Linked DNA regions of Undibacterium sp. 5I1. The protein of the gene in region 1 interacts with the protein of each later gene in a pairwise test. Links are inferred from orthologs where the notes say so. Each region holds a gene or a part of one and is shown on either strand. Other genes may lie near its edges. The genes, in order: ftsB and RGU72_RS19055.

Evidence for each region.
Region 2: the proteins of ftsB (region 1) and RGU72_RS19055 interact in binary tests that used the Escherichia coli proteins (3 or more experiments, as listed by UniProt). The link is inferred for Undibacterium sp. 5I1 from one-to-one orthologs.

The regions. Positions count from the first base shown.
Region 1 is NZ_JAVIWI010000001.1:525,267-536,738, forward strand. Bases 31-2,837 are described here. They hold ftsB (cell division protein FtsB), read left to right. Parts: upstream 31-1,163; coding sequence 1,164-1,511; downstream 1,512-2,837. Other genes in these bases: eno (phosphopyruvate hydratase), read left to right, coding at 31-1,066; hslO (Hsp33 family molecular chaperone HslO), read right to left, coding at 1,750-2,676; RGU72_RS02230 (gamma carbonic anhydrase family protein), read right to left, coding at 2,736-2,837. In the rest of the region: more of eno, read left to right, coding at 1-30; more of RGU72_RS02230, read right to left, coding at 2,838-3,260; RGU72_RS02235 (ferritin-like domain-containing protein), read left to right, coding at 3,424-4,332; RGU72_RS02240 (flagella assembly protein FlgT middle domain-containing protein), read left to right, coding at 4,402-5,166; RGU72_RS02245 (acyl-CoA synthetase), read right to left, coding at 5,201-6,892; RGU72_RS02250 (alpha/beta hydrolase), read left to right, coding at 7,021-7,902; RGU72_RS02255 (hypothetical protein), read left to right, coding at 7,965-8,399; RGU72_RS02260 (hypothetical protein), read left to right, coding at 8,445-9,002; RGU72_RS02265 (cystathionine gamma-synthase family protein), read left to right, coding at 9,233-10,474; RGU72_RS02270 (ABC transporter permease), read left to right, coding at 10,626-11,472. UniProt on the Escherichia coli protein: Essential cell division protein. May link together the upstream cell division proteins, which are predominantly cytoplasmic, with the downstream cell division proteins, which are predominantly periplasmic.
Region 2 is NZ_JAVIWI010000001.1:4,356,117-4,363,785, forward strand. The notes cover bases 24-2,889. They hold RGU72_RS19055 (cell division protein FtsQ/DivIB), read left to right. Parts: upstream 24-987; coding sequence 988-1,791; downstream 1,792-2,889. Other genes in these bases: RGU72_RS19050 (D-alanine--D-alanine ligase), read left to right, coding at 24-983; ftsA (cell division protein FtsA), read left to right, coding at 1,796-2,889. Also shown: more of RGU72_RS19050, read left to right, coding at 21-23; more of ftsA, read left to right, coding at 2,890-3,028; cell division protein FtsZ, read left to right, coding at 3,186-4,385; RGU72_RS19070 (S8 family peptidase), read right to left, coding at 4,530-6,050; RGU72_RS19075 (hypothetical protein), read right to left, coding at 6,116-7,669. UniProt on the Escherichia coli protein: Essential cell division protein. May link together the upstream cell division proteins, which are predominantly cytoplasmic, with the downstream cell division proteins, which are predominantly periplasmic. May control correct divisome assembly.

The DNA.
Region 1 (11,472 bases):
CGAAATCGCCGAAGCGATCATGGGTCTGGATGCGAACGAACAAGCCTTCCTTGACCGCACGCTGATCGATCTGGATGGCACAGAAAACAAAGCGCGTCTCGGTGCAAATGCCATGTTGGCAGTTTCAATGGCGGTTGCCAAAGCAGCCGCAGAAGAGGCGGGCCTGCCGCTGTATCGTTACTTCGGCGGTTCTGGCGCAATGCAGTTGCCCGTGCCAATGATGAACGTCATCAATGGCGGCGCGCATGCAGACAATAACCTGGACATCCAGGAATTCATGATTATTCCAATTGGCGCGCCATCCTTCCGCGAAGCGGTGCGTTACGGTGCTGAAGTTTTTCATGCACTGAAAAAAATCTTGCACGACAAAGGTTTGACCACGGCTGTGGGCGACGAAGGTGGTTTTGCACCTTCCGTCGATAACCACGAAGAAGCAATCAAGATGATTATCCAAGCGATTGAGGCGGCTGGCTACGAGCCAGGTACACAAATCGCGTTGGGTCTGGATTGTGCCGCAAGTGAGTTCTACAAAGAGGGTAAATATCATCTTGAAGGCGAAGGTCTGACGTTGTCATCAGCGGATTTCACTAATTTACTCGCTACCTGGGTCGATAAATATCCTATCATCTCGATTGAAGACGGTATGGCAGAGGGCGATTGGGACGGTTGGAAGATTCTGACGGAACGTCTGGGCAAAAAAGTACAGATCGTTGGCGATGATTTATTTGTCACCAATACCAAGATTTTGAAAGAAGGCATTCAAAAAGGAATCGCTAATTCTATCCTGATCAAGATCAATCAAATCGGTACTTTGACTGAGACGTTTGCTGCGATTGAAATGGCAAAACGTGCTGGTTATACCGCTGTTATTTCGCATCGTTCTGGCGAAACAGAAGACAGCACCATTGCGGATATCGCTGTTGGTATGAACGCCTTGCAAATTAAAACTGGCTCGATGTCTCGTTCAGATCGTATGGCAAAGTACAATCAATTGCTGCGTATTGAAGAAGATTTAGGCGACATTGCCAGCTACCCTGGTCGTGATGCTTTTTATAATCTGAAATAAGCTGCAAGAAGATGCAAAAAAGGGGAACGGCGTTCCCCTTTTTACTAATCTCGGTTTAATTCAATGTTCGTTTTTTAACCTATATTTCTAAATACTGATGCGTCTGATCGCGTTATCACTTACAGCGCTGCTGCTACTCATACAATACCCGCTCTGGTTGGGTAAAGGCGGCTGGTTGCGTGTATGGGAGTTAGATAAACAAGTTACCCAAGCTCAAAAGCATAATGATGAGTTGAAAGAGCGGAACAGCAAGCTCGACTCAGAAGTACAAGATTTAAAAACAGGCACAGGCGCAGTAGAAGAACATGCGCGCTTTGAACTGGGCATGATTAAAAAAGACGAGATCTTCGTGCAAATCTTAAACGCAGCGTCATCTGCGCAAACATCGAACCTCAACGATCCAAAACCGCCAAAAGAAAAAACGGCACCATCTATAAATCATTAGCTTGCCGCTAATTTCAACGGTATTCCAGTTACACTCTACTCACGCTTTTTAGACGAATCCGCCGATAAATTCTACATCGCTGATTTGGCATTGATTTTAATTACTCCCCACCAGTACTTTTAATTGTCCAGGTATTCTCTGGTCATTAAGGTCATTTCTAGTAAATATGGGGGGAGTATATTAAGCCTAAATTAAATTCACCTGATATTTTGATGAAAAATCGTGCGGGATTAAATAATTAATGCTTGCTGTCGTTCGCTACGCTAGTCGCTTCAGCTAAGGTGTTCGCCACAAATAATTGTGCGCAATCGACCTGATCGAAGCCATAGTGCTTACCGCAAAAATCGCAATTAATATCGAGTCGTCCTAATTCTGCAATGGCGGTATTAATCTCAGGCTCGCCCAGCATGCGCAGCATATTGCCGACTTTTTCACGGGTGCAGTTGCAGTGGAATTGTGGATGTTGCGGATCAAAAATGCGGATGGTTTCTTCCCAAAATAATCGATGCAATAAAGTTTCGATATCGGTCGTCAGCAATTCATCTTGTTTGAGTGTGCCACCTAATGAGATAGCGCGATTCCAGGCTTCTGTCTCATCTTCCACTTTGGCTTCTATGCCGCCATGTTTCGGTAGTTTTTGCAGCAACATGCCTCTGGCAATCTTGTCATCCGCCGCCAGCCAAAGTTTGGTATCTAACTGTTCAGAACGCATCATGTAATTTTCTATGATGCCAGCAATGCTATCGCCATCAATCGGCACGATCCCCTGATATGCCTGTTGACCGGGTAGCTTGTCATTAGGGTCTAGCGTGATGACAAAGCGACCTTGCCCGTTCGCATGTACTAATTCAGTCAAACTGGCATTGTCGGTAATCACTGCGTTTGGTGATAACTTGGCAGTAGCACGGATGCGCAATTCTGCATCGCATTCCACCACCAATAATTTGACCGGACCATCACCGTAAATTTGCATGATCATGGTGCCGTTAAACTTGAGATTGGCACACAACAGAGCAGAGGCGGCGGTTAGCTCACCAAGTATGGTTTTGACGGCGGCGGGATATTCGTGACGCGCCTGGATTTGTTGCCAGGCGTTAGAAATTTCAACTAATTCACCGCGCACGCCAGCGTGTTCGAACATAAATTTTTGTAGGGTATCTTGCATAAGTTTCTTTACTTTGACGACGTTTTTAATCTGCTCTTGAATCTGAAAATAGTTGCTAGTTAGCCGATCTTTTTCAATTCAGTTTTATAAGCTTGGGCGCGGCGGACATAATTCAACGTATTGCCGTGCATCCGCAAAATATCTTCTTCATTTAAAGTGCGTACCGCTTTGGCAGGTGAGCCGATAATCAAAGAGTTGTCTGGAAATTCTTTTCCCTCAGTGATCAGGGCGCCAGCGCCGACCAGACAATTTTTACCAATTTTTGCACCGTTCAAAATGACTGCCTGAATCCCAATTAAGGAGCCTTCACCGATTGTGCAACCATGCAGCATGGCTTGATGACCAATCGTCACATTTTTACCTATCGTCAGCGGATGACCAGGATCGGTGTGCAAAATGCATCCCTCTTGTACGTTGCTGTTTTCACTGACGGTAATCAGCTCATTGTCACCTCGGATGGTGACGTCAAACCAAATACTGGCGCCTGCTTCGATCTTTACTTTTCCGATGATATTGGCGCTGTCAGTAATGTAAGCGCCGGGATCAATTTCAGGTGCGATGTCGCCTAACTGGTATATGGTCATGATTTTTCCGTAAAATAGGGTGACTGATTTAGGATTTACGCAAAATCGCCCCAACTGTGTTGCAGCGCCTAGCCGCACTGAAGGCTGTCGTCGTCGCTGCGCCTTGCTGGGACAATTTTGCGTAAGTCCTATGATTTATTATCGCTATTTTAACGCTCATCTTATGAACCCATCGTTCCCTAATACAAATGCGACTGCAAATCTAGTTGCTAAACCTGCTGATATTGCTAATTTTGCTGATTTTGCTGATAAGGCCACTTTAGAGGGAGCGGCTTCATTTTCAGATTTGCGCAGAGCGGCGTTAGCTTTGCTGGCAGAACCTGATACCAAGGCCAAAGCAGAAGGTACTGCCAGACTGCGCGCTGCATGGCAACGAGGAGAGGTAGCGCTAGATGCCGCCACAGTCTTGCACGCTAATCAATTGATTCCTGGCCGGCCAGCTAAGCCTGCGCTGGTTCCGCCGCTGGAAGTTAAGCGGCGCGCAATGAACACAGTAGAAGGTCGTGCAGTGCTGATCCATGCGTTGGCGCACATCGAGTTTAATGCGATCAATCTTGCCTTGGATGCGATCTGGCGCTTTGCTGATATGCCCGTGGATTATTACTCGGATTGGTTGCTGGTCGCGCAAGAAGAGGCCTATCATTTTGGCATGCTGGCCGATCATCTGGTTAGCTTGGGATATCAATATGGCGATTTTCCGGCACATCATAGCTTGTGGGAACTAGCAGAAAAAACACAAGAAGATGTGCTCGCAAGAATGGCCTTGGTCCCACGCACGATGGAGGCGCGTGGCCTTGATGCAACGCCTGCCGTGCGAGCCAAACTGGCGCAGGCCAAAGATATTGCTGCCGCAGAGATTCTTGACATTATCTTGCGCGATGAGATCGGTCATGTGATGATCGGAAATCGATGGTTTGGCTATCTTTGTGAGATGCGTGATCTGGAGCCTGTAGCGACTTACGCACAATTGGCGTTGCAATACAAAGCGCCACAAATGCGGGGTCCTTTTAATCTGGATGCAAGAAGAGCTGCCGGCTTTAGTGAAGAAGAACTTTTGGTGCTGCAAAGCTAAAGTTAGTTTTTAAATGCAGGTCAAAGTTCGCATGTATTTGATTTTCAACTTCGTTTTTTGAGCGACATGATGAAAAATAATCTGATCCGATTTTGCTTCGCACCTTACCTCATGCTGTTGTTGGCGCTCGTGATTTTCTGCATGTTCCTCAATGATGTAAGCGCTCAAACTAGCACAGGAAAAAGCATAAGCAAAACTATACAAAATCTGACTCCTGCAGAAACCGTCCCATCAATGTCAGCGCCAGCGATGGAGGCACCTGTCACTGAGCCCATCGTAAAGAAAAAAGTTCTGGCCACCGCATTTGTCGTCAGTAAATCAGCCAAGCTAGAGGATGTTGATGACATCGCACATGGTTTTCCGCGCGAGCTGATTAGCAGACTCGCTTTATCCAGAAAATATGTCACTAAAATTTCGCCAGGCTTACTTTCTTTTAACACCGAGGTTGGTGTTCCCTCAATAAAATTATTGCGGCAATTGGGCACGCAATATGACAGCCAATTTGTCATCTCAGGAGAAGTCCGCGACGATAGCGTAATCACCGACAAAAAATATTTGGGTTTGATCGAAAATAAAAGACGCTTTATCGATTTGGATATTGATTTATATGACACCACAACAGGTGTCTTATTAAGTCACCACACACTGAGTAATATCGCGCAGCAAGACGTCATTATCGGTCGTGACAAAGCGTTTGGCAGCGGTGCATTTTTAAATACCACGTATGGCAAAGCAATCGATGTATTGATTGATCAGGCCGCAAAATTAATCATCCATGATTTAGATGCTTTGCCTGCTGAGACTAAAACGACAGAGATGAAATCAGATAGTTAAAACAGCAGGCAAATGTACCAAACACAATGTTTACCTACTTCTTAGCTCGTTCCTCCTCCAACAAACGCAGCACACGGCGCTGCACTTTGCCAGTGGTCGTCATCGGCAGTGCCGCTATAAATTCGATTTCTTTCGGATATTCATAAGGTGCCAGTTTGCCTCGCACATGCGCTTGTAGTTCTGAGATGAGTTCTGCACTGCCGATAAAACCGGCGCTTAAAACGATGTATGCTTTGACGATATTGCCGCGTTCTTTGTCTGGCTTGGGTATGACGGCGGTATTGGCGACTGCCGGATGTTTGACCAGACAGTTTTCGATTTCGGATGGTCCGATGCGGTAGCCCGCGGCTTTAAACATATCATCTGCTCGTCCTTGGTACCAAAGATAACCGTCTTCATCGCGCAAGGCTAAGTCACCTGTTCTGCACCAGTCGCCGGTAAATTTATTGTTGGTTGCTTCTGAGTTTTTCCAATAGCTGATAAAAAATACCGGATCAGGGTCGTCATGAATATCGTAGCGGTGCATGGCTACCTCTCCGACTTGATTGACAGCGGTTTCATTACCATCGTCATCAATAATCGCAACGCGGTGTCCAGGATACGGACGTCCCATGCTACCGGGTTTAGCGGGCCATTGCAGATGGCTATTGCCGACGATATAGTTCATTTCTGTCTGGCCGAACATTTCATTCGGTATGACACCCAGTGATTGTTGACACCAGTTGAAGACGGCATCACCAACTGCTTCGCCTGCACTCATAATCGCCCGCAGTTTGAGCTTGTATTGCGGTTGCGGTTCTGGGCAAGCCTTCATCATCATTTTTAGCGCTGTCGGGAACAGGAAAGTGTTCGTGACCTGATATTTTTCCAATAAATAAAACGCTGTCTCAGCAGTAAAGCGTCCTTGGTAGCCGACGATAGGTTGACCAAAATACAGGCAGGGCAGCAGTGCATCCATCAAGCCACCAGTCCAGGCCCAATCTGCTGGTGACCAGAACACGTCATTGGGCTGAGGAAACCAATTTTGCGAGGCTACAAAACCTGTCAGGTTGCCGATGATCGCAGAGTGGGGGATGAGCGCGCCTTTAGGTGCACCGGTCGTGCCGCTGGTATAGATCAAAATGGCGGCGTCGCTTGCGGCAGTTTTGACGGGATCAAACTGATCTGACATTTCCGGGATTGTATTCTCCCAACGCAGACAATCTTCAGCGCCGCACTTTAATGTAATGAGTGTGGTCAGCGCAGGACAACTACCGCGGATTTGCCAATATGCTTCTATCCCGCTTTGATCTACCACCAGCGCAACCGCCTCGCTGTTCTGTAGGCGGTATTCCAATGCTTCGGGACCAAATAAAAACGATAAAGGCATTGCAATCGCACCCATTTGCAGACATGCCATCACCGTGATGGCAGTCTCTGGACGTTGCGGCAAAATGTAGGCGACGATGTCACCCTGTTTTACACCTTGCTCTCGCAACAGATTGGATAGCTGATTTGCCTGTTGCTGTAATTCTGCGTAAGTTAGCGTCGCTGTATTGCCATCGGCATCTTCATAATGGATAGCGATGCGCTCGCTATCTTTACTCCAGCGCTGGCAACATACTTGCGCCATATTGAAATCGCCCGGTACATCCCAGCGAAAACGCTGATATAACTCTTGATAATGATCTACATTTCCGATGTTTGCGATCTTTGCGATCTTTGGAATTGCTTTTTGCTTAGTCATTCTGTCTCCGGTTTTTTATAGAACGATCGTGCTATTATCTATCGACTTATAGACCAATCCTAATCCAAAATTTGCATGATTGTCGATGAGAAATGCGATGATATGTGTTCACCCAAAATTTTAATCTCATGATCAAATCTTCCCGCTCCGAATTTATCGCCATCCGTGGATTGCAATACCATGTGCGCCATTGGGGCGATGAATCCGCTCCTAAAATCTTCATGCTGCATGGCTGGATGGATGTGTCTGCCTCTTTTCAATTTGTGGTGGACTGCCTGAAACAAGATTGGCACGTCATCGCCCCCGATTGGCGTGGCTTTGGTTTAACCGATACGCCAAATGCTGATTGTTACTGGTTCCCGGACTATATGGGCGATCTGGATGCGATTTTGCAGCATTATTCCCCAGACGAGGCTGTCAATTTAATTGGACATAGTATGGGGGCAAATGTCGCTGGTATTTTTGCCGGTGTACGACCAGAGCGGATAAAAAAGTTTGTCAATCTGGAGGGCTTTGGCATGCCAGTGACCACACCAGGCCAGGCGCCAGGTCGCTATTTAAAATGGCTGGATGAGTTGCGCCAGACACCGGTACTGCGCACTTATGCAAGCCAGGCAGAAGTGGCAGGACGCTTACAAAAAACGAATCCACGGTTGTCCGACGAACGCGCTAATTTTTTATCGCAACACTGGGCTAAACAAAATGCCGAGGGTCAGTGGGAAATCCTCGGCGACCCCGCTCATAAACTCACCAGTCCCTTGCTTTATCATGTAGAAGAAGTGATGGCCTGCTGGGAAAAAATCACCGCGCCAGTATTGTGGTTTGAGGCGGACGACACCAATGTCTGGCATTGGATGGGACCAAAATCAGAAGCTCGCACAGAGATTGACCGGCGTCTGGCGCATATCCCCAAGCTACAAAAGGAAATGATAAAAAACGCTGGTCACATGCTGCATCATGATCAGCCAGAAATTTTGGCAGAATTAATCGAGCAATTTTTACTTGCTTAGACAGTGACAGTATTGAATCAACAGCCGTGCCAGATCATTAATCGCTAGAACGGAAAGTAAAAATGAAAATTCTAGTTACATTACTATTGCTGGCATTCTTGCCGGGCTTGTCCGTCGCCAAAGAGGTGTCACCTTTCTCAACACGCTGTCTGTCATCCGATGCCAGCAAAAAAGCGATCAAACTACAGTTCAGCACGGTAGGTGATGATGCAACTGGCTGGAGCGGTGCCTTTGTCAAATATGGTAAGAATGGAAAACCGATCACGCTGGTAGTCCAAAAGACATCAAGCGAAGAATTGATCGCAGGTCGCCCGGCAGAATTTACGACGATCTGGCTAGAAGTCGTCGGAGACCAAATTACCGGAACGTATGAAGTCGCAACCCAGGGCGCTCTGATCAATAATTTTGTCTATAAAAACAAACGTACCGGAGCGACGATGAGTTTTTCTGAAAGCGGTGATGTTGAGTTGAGTGATAATGGTGTCTGTAAGTGGTGACCGATTAATTGAATTACGACATTCCTGTTTTAAAGCTCCCACAACATGAAACTCTTTTTCCTCTTAATGATGCTCAGCGCAAGCGCCTGGAGTGCAGAGCCAGCGTTCGGTAATCCGATCAGCGAAATAGAGGGTGTGTATAAGCACCGTTTTATGAATGGCACGATCACTCCTGGCAAAGCGCCAGGCGAGGCAGACCAGCCTTATGAATCGGAAGATATTGTTGAGATCGTTCGATATGATCAGACGCACATCTATTTCCGTGCCGAACTGCAGTTTTATAACGGTCATACATGTGGTATCTACGGTATTGCAGGCGAAGAGAACGGTGAATTTGTCTACCATGATCCGACAACACCACTCGCAGGAGAACCAGCCTGCACCTTGAGAATATCTACCTTGGCAAACAAATTGCGGATTACCGATAGGGATACGCCGCAAGGCGGTGCAACATGCAGAAACTATTGCGGTGTGCGTGGCAGTTTGTCCGATTATTTGATAGCGAAAAGTAGCAAAAGAAAAATTCGTTATCTTGATCGACTGAAAGCCTCCAGGGAATATTCAGAAGCAGTCACCTCATTCAAGGCTTCAGGGAAAAAGTGAGTTAATGTTGAATAAGGATCGCGCACGATTGTTGTTGTGGCGCATGTAGTAGTCTGCGAACCTCCAACACTTGGCGCCTTAGTCAAAGTCATGTGCAATGACATCGGCCATGATGATCGTCTGCTAGCGTATTCACACTAGCCTGTCCTCAAAGAATCTCGGTTAAACTTACAGCATTCCTTAGTGCGTTCCTTTTTAACGCAGTCCCTCACTACAGTATCCATTTCATCATGAGCGAAAAAGCATCGTACGGCTTCACCACTACTATTCTGCATAACGACCGTCAAAAAGAGATTGAGCACGGCTCTGTGCACAAACCTATCCACACGTCCGTGCTGTTCGGTTATAAAGATGCACGTGATCTTGCAGCAGTATTTCAGGGGAAACAATCTGGTTATCGCTACGGTCGTCAGGGTAATCCCACGGTTTCTGCCTTGGAAGACAAACTGACGAAGATGGAAGACGGGCATTCCAGTATTTGTTTTGCTACTGGCATGGCGGCGATTGGCGCCGTGTTTCAGGCTTTATTGCGTCAAGGCGATCATGTTGTCTCTTCGTCTTTCTTGTTCGGTAATACCAACAGTTTGTGGCAAACGGTTGCTGGACAGGGCGTTGATGTTAGTTTTGTCGATGCGACCAATGTGCAAAATGTCGCTGCCGTGATCACGCCCGCAACTCGTATTATCTTCGTGGAAACCATTGCCAATCCGCGTACTCAGATTGCGGATCTCAAGCGTATCGGCGCCTTGTGCAAGGAGCATGGTATTTTGTTTGTCGTAGATAACACAATGACTTCGCCCTACCTGTTCCGCCCTAAAGTCGTGGGCGCGGGTCTGGTGGTGAATTCACTGACGAAGTCGATTGCGGGGCACGGCAATGTTCTCGGTGGTGCTTTGACTGACACGGGTGTGTACGACTGGAGCCAGTTTCCCCATATTGCCCAGAATTTCAAAAAATTCCCAACGCCGCAATGGGGTATGACCCAGATTCGCGCTAAGGGCTTGCGGGATTTTGGCGCATCCTTGTCGCCCGAGGCGGCACACCAGATTGCCGTTGGTGCCGAGACGATCGCTTTACGTCTGGAGCGCGAGTGCGCCAATGCGATGGCACTGGCGATGATGTTGGAAAACGATCCGCGCGTCGCCGTTGTTCATTATCCGGGCTTGCCGTCACACCCGCAGCATCCGATTGCACGCGAGCTGTTTTTAGCCTACGGCGCATTATTTAGTTTTGAGCTTAAGCCAGAGATTGATTGCTTCGATTATTTAAATCGCCTCAAGCTGGCAATTTCTGCAACCCATCTGGGTGACACTCGCACACTTGTGATCCCGGTCGCCCACACCATCTTCTTTGAAATGGGAGCAGAGCGGCGCGGTGCCATGGGAATTGCAGATTCGCTGATCCGGGTCTCGGTAGGGATTGAAGATACTCAAGATTTGCTAGATGATTTTCAGCAGGCTTTGTCTGAATAGCGGATGCTATTTGGTCGTATCTTTGTGACGATACTGGATAGGTGTATTGATTGCTTGTGCTAAATTGTCCATATAATTATCGGGCTATAGGCTAACCATTTTAGATACTCCCCATTTTTTCTATATTGCGGTTTTTAACTGGAAAGTGCCGATGTTACGTCTTTCGCTTCGTATGACCTTACGTGACTGGCGGGCTGGTGAGCTGCGCTTTCTGTTAGTTGCTTTGATGATCGCTGTGGCGTCTTTGTCTTCAGTCAGTTTTTTTGTGGACCGGATGCGCAACGGACTCAACCGCGATGCGCATCAATTGCTGGGGGCGGATTTGTTGATCAGTGCTGATCAGGCGATCAATCCGGCATGGCGCAGTGAGGCACAAAAACGCGGCTTGACGATGGCCGAGACGGTTGTCTTCCCTAGCATGGCGATTGCAGGCGAGGGTGACAATGTCGCTACTAAGCTGGTCTCACTCAAAGCGGTTACACCTGGCTACCCGTTACGCGGCAATCTCAAACTGAGTCAGACCCAGCAAGGTGCTGAAGTCATTACCAAAATTGTGCCGCCATCCGGCACGGTCTGGATTGATCCAGCATTGCTGATTAGCATGAAGCTGAAGATTGGCGATCAACTCAAACTCGGCGATAAAACTCTCAACATTACACAACTGATTGCCAATGAGCCAGATCGTGGCGCTGGTTTTATGAACTTTGCGCCGCGTGTGATGGTGAATATGGCAGACCTGACCGCGACTAACCTGATCCAAAATGGCTCGCGTGTCACTTATCGATTATTACTGGCCGGGCCAGCGGCTGCGATTACACAATTTCAAAAATGGCTGCAAGAGGGAATCGAGCGCAATCAAACCAAAGGTGTACGGCTAGAATCTTTGGAATCAGGCCGGCCAGAAATGCGCGCCACGCTAGATCGAGCTGAACAATTTCTATCGCTGGTTGGCTTGCTATCTGCCATGCTAGCCGCCGTTGCAGTGGCAATGGCAGCGC
Region 2 (7,669 bases), 3.8 Mb from region 1 along the record:
TAGAAGACAGAGATGCCATCATGAGTGACATTGCAAACGTAAACGAATTAGGTAAAGTTGGCGTACTGTTTGGTGGGCGCTCCGCTGAGCGTGAGATATCGATCATGTCCGGCACGGGCGTACTGGCGGCTTTAAAAAGCAAAGGTGTGGATGCGCATGGCTTTGATACTGGCGAGCGTAGTCTGGCTGATCTGGCAGCTGAAAAATTTGATCGTGTCTTTATCGCTCTGCATGGTCGTTTCGGTGAGGACGGTAGCTTACAAGGTGTGCTGGAGCAATTAGGTATTCCCTACACCGGCAGCGGCGTAATGGCGTCAGCTATTGCGATGGACAAAATTTTTACTAAGAAAATTTGGCAGAACCATCAGTTGACGACACCAGCATACGAAGTATTAAACGCTGAAACGGAATTGCGTCTGGTACCAGATCGTCTGAGTTTGCCTTTGATTTTAAAACCGCCACATGAAGGCTCGACAATTGGCATCACTAAAGTAAATGGCTACTCCGATATGAAGGATGCCTATGCTTTGGCAGCGCAATTTGATGACGAGGTATTGGCTGAAGAATTTATTCAAGGTCGCGAACTGACCGTAGCAATTTTGGGTACTGGTAAAGACGCTTACGCCTTACCCATCATTGAGATCGTAGCGCCACAAGGTAATTACGACTATCAGAATAAATATTTTACCGACGATACCAAGTACCTTTGTCCTGCGCCGTTAGATGCTGCATTGTCAGAGCAAATACGGCAAATGTCTGTAGACGCTTACCGTGCAGTGAATTGCGAAGGCTGGGCGCGGGTTGATGTATTGCTCCGAGCATCCGACAACCAAGCGTTTTTGATTGAGGTCAATACTTCGCCAGGTATGACAGGACATTCGCTGGTGCCAATGGCCGCTCGTGCAGTTGGTTTAAGTTATGAAGATTTATGTCTGAAAATTTTGCAATCCGCTCGCTTAAAGATGTCGAAGGGTAATCAGTAAGCATATGTGGCAAGACGTCAGGTCTATGAATACAACAGCAAATGCGTTGTTCGGTGTTTTTTTGCTTGCGTTGATGATGTCTGGTGTGTGGTGGTTAGTGCAGCGTCCGATGTTTACGTTAAAAGTAATTCAAGTGGTAGGCGCCGATCAGCAGCCATTACGACACGTGAATGCACTGACGATTCGTGATACTGCCTTACCTAAATTGAAGGGTAATTTTTTTACGACAAATCTGGACGGTGTACGTACTGCATTTGAAGCGGTACCTTGGGTGCGTAAAGCTAGCGTGCAAAGAGAATGGCCAAATAAGTTGATTGTCACTTTGGAAGAGCATCAGGCTTTGGGTACTTGGGGTGAAGAAGGACGATTGATGTCAGTGAAGGGCGATGTATTTACCGCCAATCTGGCTGAAGCGGAAGAGGATGCGGAGTTAATTGATTTTGCGGGACCAGAAGGTAGTGAGAAAGAAGTGCTGGCGCGCTATATCGATTTTAAAACCTGGTTTGCCAAAATCAGTTTAGCGCCCGAGTCTGTGCAGTACTCCAGTCGTTACGCCTGGAGTGTGAAATTGAACAACGGTATGAAAGTCGAGTTGGGTCGGGTACAGGATGATCAGACTCTGCAAAGCCGGGTAGATAAATTGCTGACAGTGTACCCACAGTTAGTCGCAAGTTTGCAAGACAGTATTGAAAGTGTCGATATGCGTTATCCGAATGGATTAGCGCTGAAATCGAGTCACAGTGGCTTCGGTATCGCTAGCAAGTTAAGTGGAAAACAAAGCAGCAAACTCAATGTCAAACGAAAGTAAGTAAATGACAAAAGATGCAAAAAACCTGATCGTCGGCCTGGACATCGGCACCTCAAAAATTGTTGCGGTCGTCGCAGAGGTCATGCCGGATGGTCGCCATGAAGTAATCGGCCTTGGTCAGCACGAATCCAAGGGGCTGAAAAAAGGTGTAGTCGTCAACATCGAGGCGACGGTCGAATCAATTCAGCGTGCATTGGAAGAGGCCGAGCTGATGGCGGACTGCAAAATCCGCAATGTCTATACCGGTATTGCAGGTAGTCATATCCGCAGCTTTAATTCCAGCGGCATGGTTGCGATTAAAGATAAAGAAGTCACGGCTGCTGATGTATCGCGCGTGATTGAGACTGCCAAGGCAGTAAATATTCCGACCGATCAGCAACTGCTACATACCTTGCCGCAAGAATTTATTGTGGATAGCCAGGATGATGTGCGCGAGCCTATTGGCATGAGCGGCATTCGTCTCGAAGTCAAAGTACATATCGTCACTGGTGCAGTTTCCGCGGTACAGAATATCGTCAAGTGTGTACGCCGCTGTGGTCTGGAAGTGTCTGATTTGATTTTGCAGCCAATGGCATCGGCCGAGGCAGTGCTGACCCGCGATGAAAAAGAGCTTGGCGTTGTCCTGATTGATATCGGTGGCGGCACGACAGACGTGGCTGTGTTTAGCGAAGGTGCAATCCGTCATACCGCTGTAATCCCAATTGCCGGTGATCAGATCACCAATGATATCGCTATGGCATTGCGTACACCAACATCAGAAGCAGAAGAAATCAAGATTCGTTTTGGTGTTGCCAAACAGGTGCTGGCCGACCCATCTGATTCTTTGGAAGTACCGGGTCTTGGTGATCGTGGTCCGCGCTCGTTATCGCGTCAGGCTTTAGCTGCTGTGATTGAACCGCGGGTCGAAGAATTATTCGCCTTAGTGCATCAGGTAGTGCGTGAATCTGGTTATGAAGATGTGCTGTCCTCCGGCATCGTATTGACGGGTGGTTCCGCGATCATGCCAGGCATGGTAGAAATGGCTGAAGATATCTTTTTAAAGCCGACACGTTTAGGTATGCCGGTGTATTCGGGGCAGTTAGCAGATGTCGTACGCAGCCCGCGTTACGCCACAGTTTTGGGGTTGTTGTTGGAAGCGAAGAAGCAGTATATGCGTGGTCATATTGTTACGCGGCAGGAAGGTTCTGCAAAAGCAGTATGGCAGCGCATGAAAGAGTGGTTTTTGGGGAATTTTTAAGCAGTTTTTTGGTGTATTTTTTCGCATAAATAGTAGTAATCATTTTATAATGTTCTGATCCGCAGTTATTAGTCGCTAGGCGTGACACCGTTGTTGAAAATTTGTATTTCAAACGTGATGCCTATCGACTAAAAACTGCCTACCTAAAGGAGTCATGATGGAGTTCGATATGGTTGATAACGCTACGCAAGGCACCGTAATTAAAGTCGTCGGTGTTGGTGGCGCAGGTGGTAATGCTGTGCAGCACATGATTAACAAAGGTGTGGCAGGAGTTGAATTTATCGCTGCTAATACTGATGCTCAAGCATTGCTGCAATCTAAGGCACACAACGTCATTCAAATCGGTGAAACCGGTTTGGGTGCAGGGATGAAGCCGGAAGTCGGTCGCCAGTTGGCGGAAGAATCCCGTGCTCGCATTCAAGATGCATTACGTGGTTCGCACATGGTATTTATCGCTGCTGGTATGGGCGGTGGTACCGGTACTGGTGCTGCCCCCGTAGTGGCACAGATCGCCAAAGAATTAGGCGCGCTGACGGTTGCTGTGGTTTCCAAACCTTTCTCATACGAAGGTAAAAAATGCATGGACATCGCTGACGAGGGTCTGGAAGCCTTGTCACAGCATGTGGATTCGCTGATTATTATTCTCAATGAAAAATTGGAAGAGATCTACGAAGACGACAGCATGATCGAATGGCTGCAACACGCCGATGACGTGCTCAACAACGCGGTTGCCGGTATTGCGGAAATCATCAATGTTCCAGGTCATATCAACGTTGATTTCAATGACGTGAAAACGATCATGGGCGAACAAGGTAAAGCGATGATGGGTACGGCAACAGCATCCGGTGTTGATCGTGCACGTATTGCGGCAGAGCAGGCAGTTGCTTCGCCGTTGTTGGATGGTATCGATTTGTCCGGTGCTCGGGGTGTCTTGGTCAACGTGACTGCTAGCCGCGGTCTCAAAGGTAAAGAAATCAAAGAAGTCATGGCGGCAGTTCGCGCTTTTGCAGCACCTGATGCTTCTATCGCACAAGGTATCGCTTACGACGATACGATGGGTGATGATATTCGTGTCACAGTGGTGGCAACTGGCTTGGGTCGGGGCAAGAAAAATATCCAGTTGGTACAAACACCAATGCTGCGCACAGGTACTCATAATGAACCAATGATGGCGTCGCCAACGACAGCTTCGGCTGGCATGCATTCAGGTACGACGACTGCTTCCAGTGGTTTTGATGGCTTGAGTAAGCCGGCAGTATGGCGTCGTGAGTCTGCGTCAGATACGGTTCGTGCTTTGGAAAAAAATGGTATGGAAACTTATGACATTCCCGCGTTTTTAAGAAAACAAGCTGATTAAAATCTAGCCATAAAATCTGACAAAACCCATAAAAAACCCGCATTTATGCGGGTTTTTTATGGCTTACTTTTTAAATAATTTTAAATTATTTCTTAAATATCACTCGCCAGACCCAGAATTTGTCTGGATCTAGCGATGTTGCTATTAACCGCCAGTTACAGCCTTGACCGCAGCTGCCGCATCTACAATGCCTGCGCCACAACCTGGGCAGTTTGCTGGTGCAGGGCGAGCTGTTTTAATCAAGATGCTTTTTACTTGTGCCGGAGTTAATCTGGGATTAACTGACAACATTAAAGCCACTACGCCAGCCACATGTGGTGTCGCTTGAGAAGTACCAGAGTACATACCATACGTAGAATCGTTAGTAGCAACGGTTGTACCTGTTGGCAAAGTCGATGTGATCTGATCATTCGCTGTTGTGAAGCCTCCGCCCGGAGCCGCGACGGTTACTGTGCCGCCGTAGTTGGAATAGCTCGCACGACCACCTGCAATCGAAGTCGATGCTACTGTAATTACACCTGGGCAGTTCGCTGGCGATGACAGTTTGGCATCAATACTTGAATTGCCGGCAGCAATTACAATCACCGTGCCAGCTGCGATCGCGCTTTGATATGCGGTTGCGCTAGTACGAGTACAAACACCTGTGCCACCTAGAGAAAGATTCAGGACATTGGCTCTGTTGATGTTATCTGGTATGCCGCTGATATGAAGTCCTGCGGCCCAAGCTACTGCGTCAGCAATATCAGAATCATAGCCACCGCATTTGCCGAGTACGCGCAAAGGCAGCACTTTTGCTTTTGGCGCGACTCCTGTGATGCCAATGCCGTTTGTAGCAGCAGCCACGATACCTGCAACGTGCGTACCATGCCAAGAACTGTTCGATGGACCACACGATGTGTCAGTTGCACTGACCCAGTCACCTAAGTCGATTGCGTCTGGACCACGAACACTTGATGCGCCAGCTGGTAAGGCAATCCGTGCTACTGCAGGGCTACTGATAAAGTTATAACCATATTGGTTTGCCTTGCCGCCTTGTGCTGGAACCAAATTAGGCAGAATATCTGGATGCGGGCGATACCCGGTATCCAGCACAGCCACGACAATGTTTTGCCCCATTGTGATATCCCAAGCTGCTGGCAAATTCAAAGCACCTACTTGGGTCTTGGAATCTTGCATATCCCATTGGTTGGTAGAAAACAAAGGATCCGTCGGTACATAAGCAGGACGACGAATGTAGTCTGGTTCCGCATATTCGATAGTCGAATCGACGCTAGCCAGTTTGGCTGCCAGAGCACGCATTTCAGCTGGTTTTAAAGCGATATCGGAAGCATAAACCCAACCTCCGGTCACAATCTGGCGCTTCAGTACAAACGAGGTACCGAAAGTTTGCGCCACCGACTGTAGTGTGGAAAGGCGTTGTGCCTGTACTTGTGCCAAGGCAGTTAGATTGCCTCCGACACTAGCAGCCGACTCAAGCATATTACTTCTCTCATTGTGATATTTGATAATGATTTGAGAGAGTTTTTGCTCGACTTGCGGCTTAGTGCTATTTGCGCTATTTGGGTCAACTGCAGACGCAAAAGCAGGTGCAAAGACAGATACATTTAGCATCGTGCTCATTACGACTAACAGTAAAGGTTTAACGCTGAACAGTAAAGATTTCATTCTGTATTTTCTCCGATAATTTATCGTTTGGGATGTAGATCGTTGTATGAGTTATTTTCTAGTAATTAACTGGAAAATGGGATTTTTGTCAGAGCTGCCGGAACTGCTCCGCCACCCGCCCATTGATCACCCCAGCTAGTAAAGGTGCCGTCTTTACTGACTGCAAGGAAGGCGCCAAATGGTGTGGCATAAATTGCACGGACATTCACTAGTTTCGCTGTAACTGCGCTACTGTCGCCACCTTTGCTTGGCATGCCCCAAGTCACTACTGTGCCATCAGCTTTGAGTGCAGCGAACGCATATTTGTTCGCCGTGATTGAAACCACGTTCGTCAACTGTGCGGTTACCGCGCTGCTGTCGCCACCAACGCTAGGATCACCCCAACTTACCACGGTACCGTCAGCTTTTAGAGCCGCAAATGCATATTCAGTGGATTGGATTGATTTCACTTTGTTTAGTGAAGCTTGTGCAGTAGTTAAGCTGGCCTGCATACGTGGCAAATCACCCCAACTTACAACGGTACCGTCCGCGCGTAAGGCCGCAAAAGCAGTTTGCGTTGAGTAGACATTAGTGATGTTTGTCAAAATGCCGTTACTGTTTAAAATACGCGTGTCTACCGCCTCGATGTCATTGGCATAACCGAATCCAAATGTGATGCCAGCATTCGTCGTCGCGACGGCAATTGCGCCACCGGCAGTCAGATTTTTTACATTCGTCACTACTTGATCACTGGTTGGTATTGCCCAGCCAAATGAGCCGGTCCAACTAACCACGGTACCGTCTTTACGAAGTGCTACAAAGTCATAATTTGTGCCGACGACTTGGATCACATTGGTAAGTTGCGATTGCACTGAACTTGCATCACCGCCCGTGTCCGCATCACCAAATGCAACGACAGTTCCGTCTGCTTTGATTGCCGCGTAAGCACCTTCAGTGGAGGCGATACTTTTAATGTTTGTCAAAGACGCTACGGTTGCTGCATTGAGTCCGTAATTTGGATCATTGAAAGGTACATCAACGCCAGACAGCACGCCGCGATAAGTACCCCACGCAGTAAAAGAGCCATCTTTTTTTACGCCAAAGAAAGCTACGCGACCGGGAATAATGGAGGCAATGTTTGTCAGTGCGCTTGTAGCGGTGGTCGGAGACACGTAGCTGCTACCCCAAACTTTAACCGTGCCATCAGTTAGCAGTGCAGCAAAGCCGCGATCTGAAGGGAACAACTGTGCAATACCTGTAATCACTGAGGACGATGCATTTTGTCCGCCCCAAACTGGATTGCCCCAAGCGTAGGCTGTACCATTTTGCGTAACAGCAAAAGCTGCAAGTGCGCTGTAGACGGAATTAGCCTGCAGAGTTTGACTTGCAGTCGCCGTAGAGCAGCTTGCAGTCGCTGTGACAGCAGAATTTGGTTGAGTATCTTGTACGCTAGTGCCAGTACCTAAGGCAACGCCAGACGATGCTTGCCAGCTGACTGTTGGTGTTACCGAGCAGTTAGTGCTATTGACTACAGCAGTCAAAGTAGTACCCCGTGCACCGAAAACGTCAATTGAAACCGTCGGCGAAGGCGGTGGTGCTGGTGGCGCAGATGAGTCGCTGCCGCCGCATCCGGCAAGAAG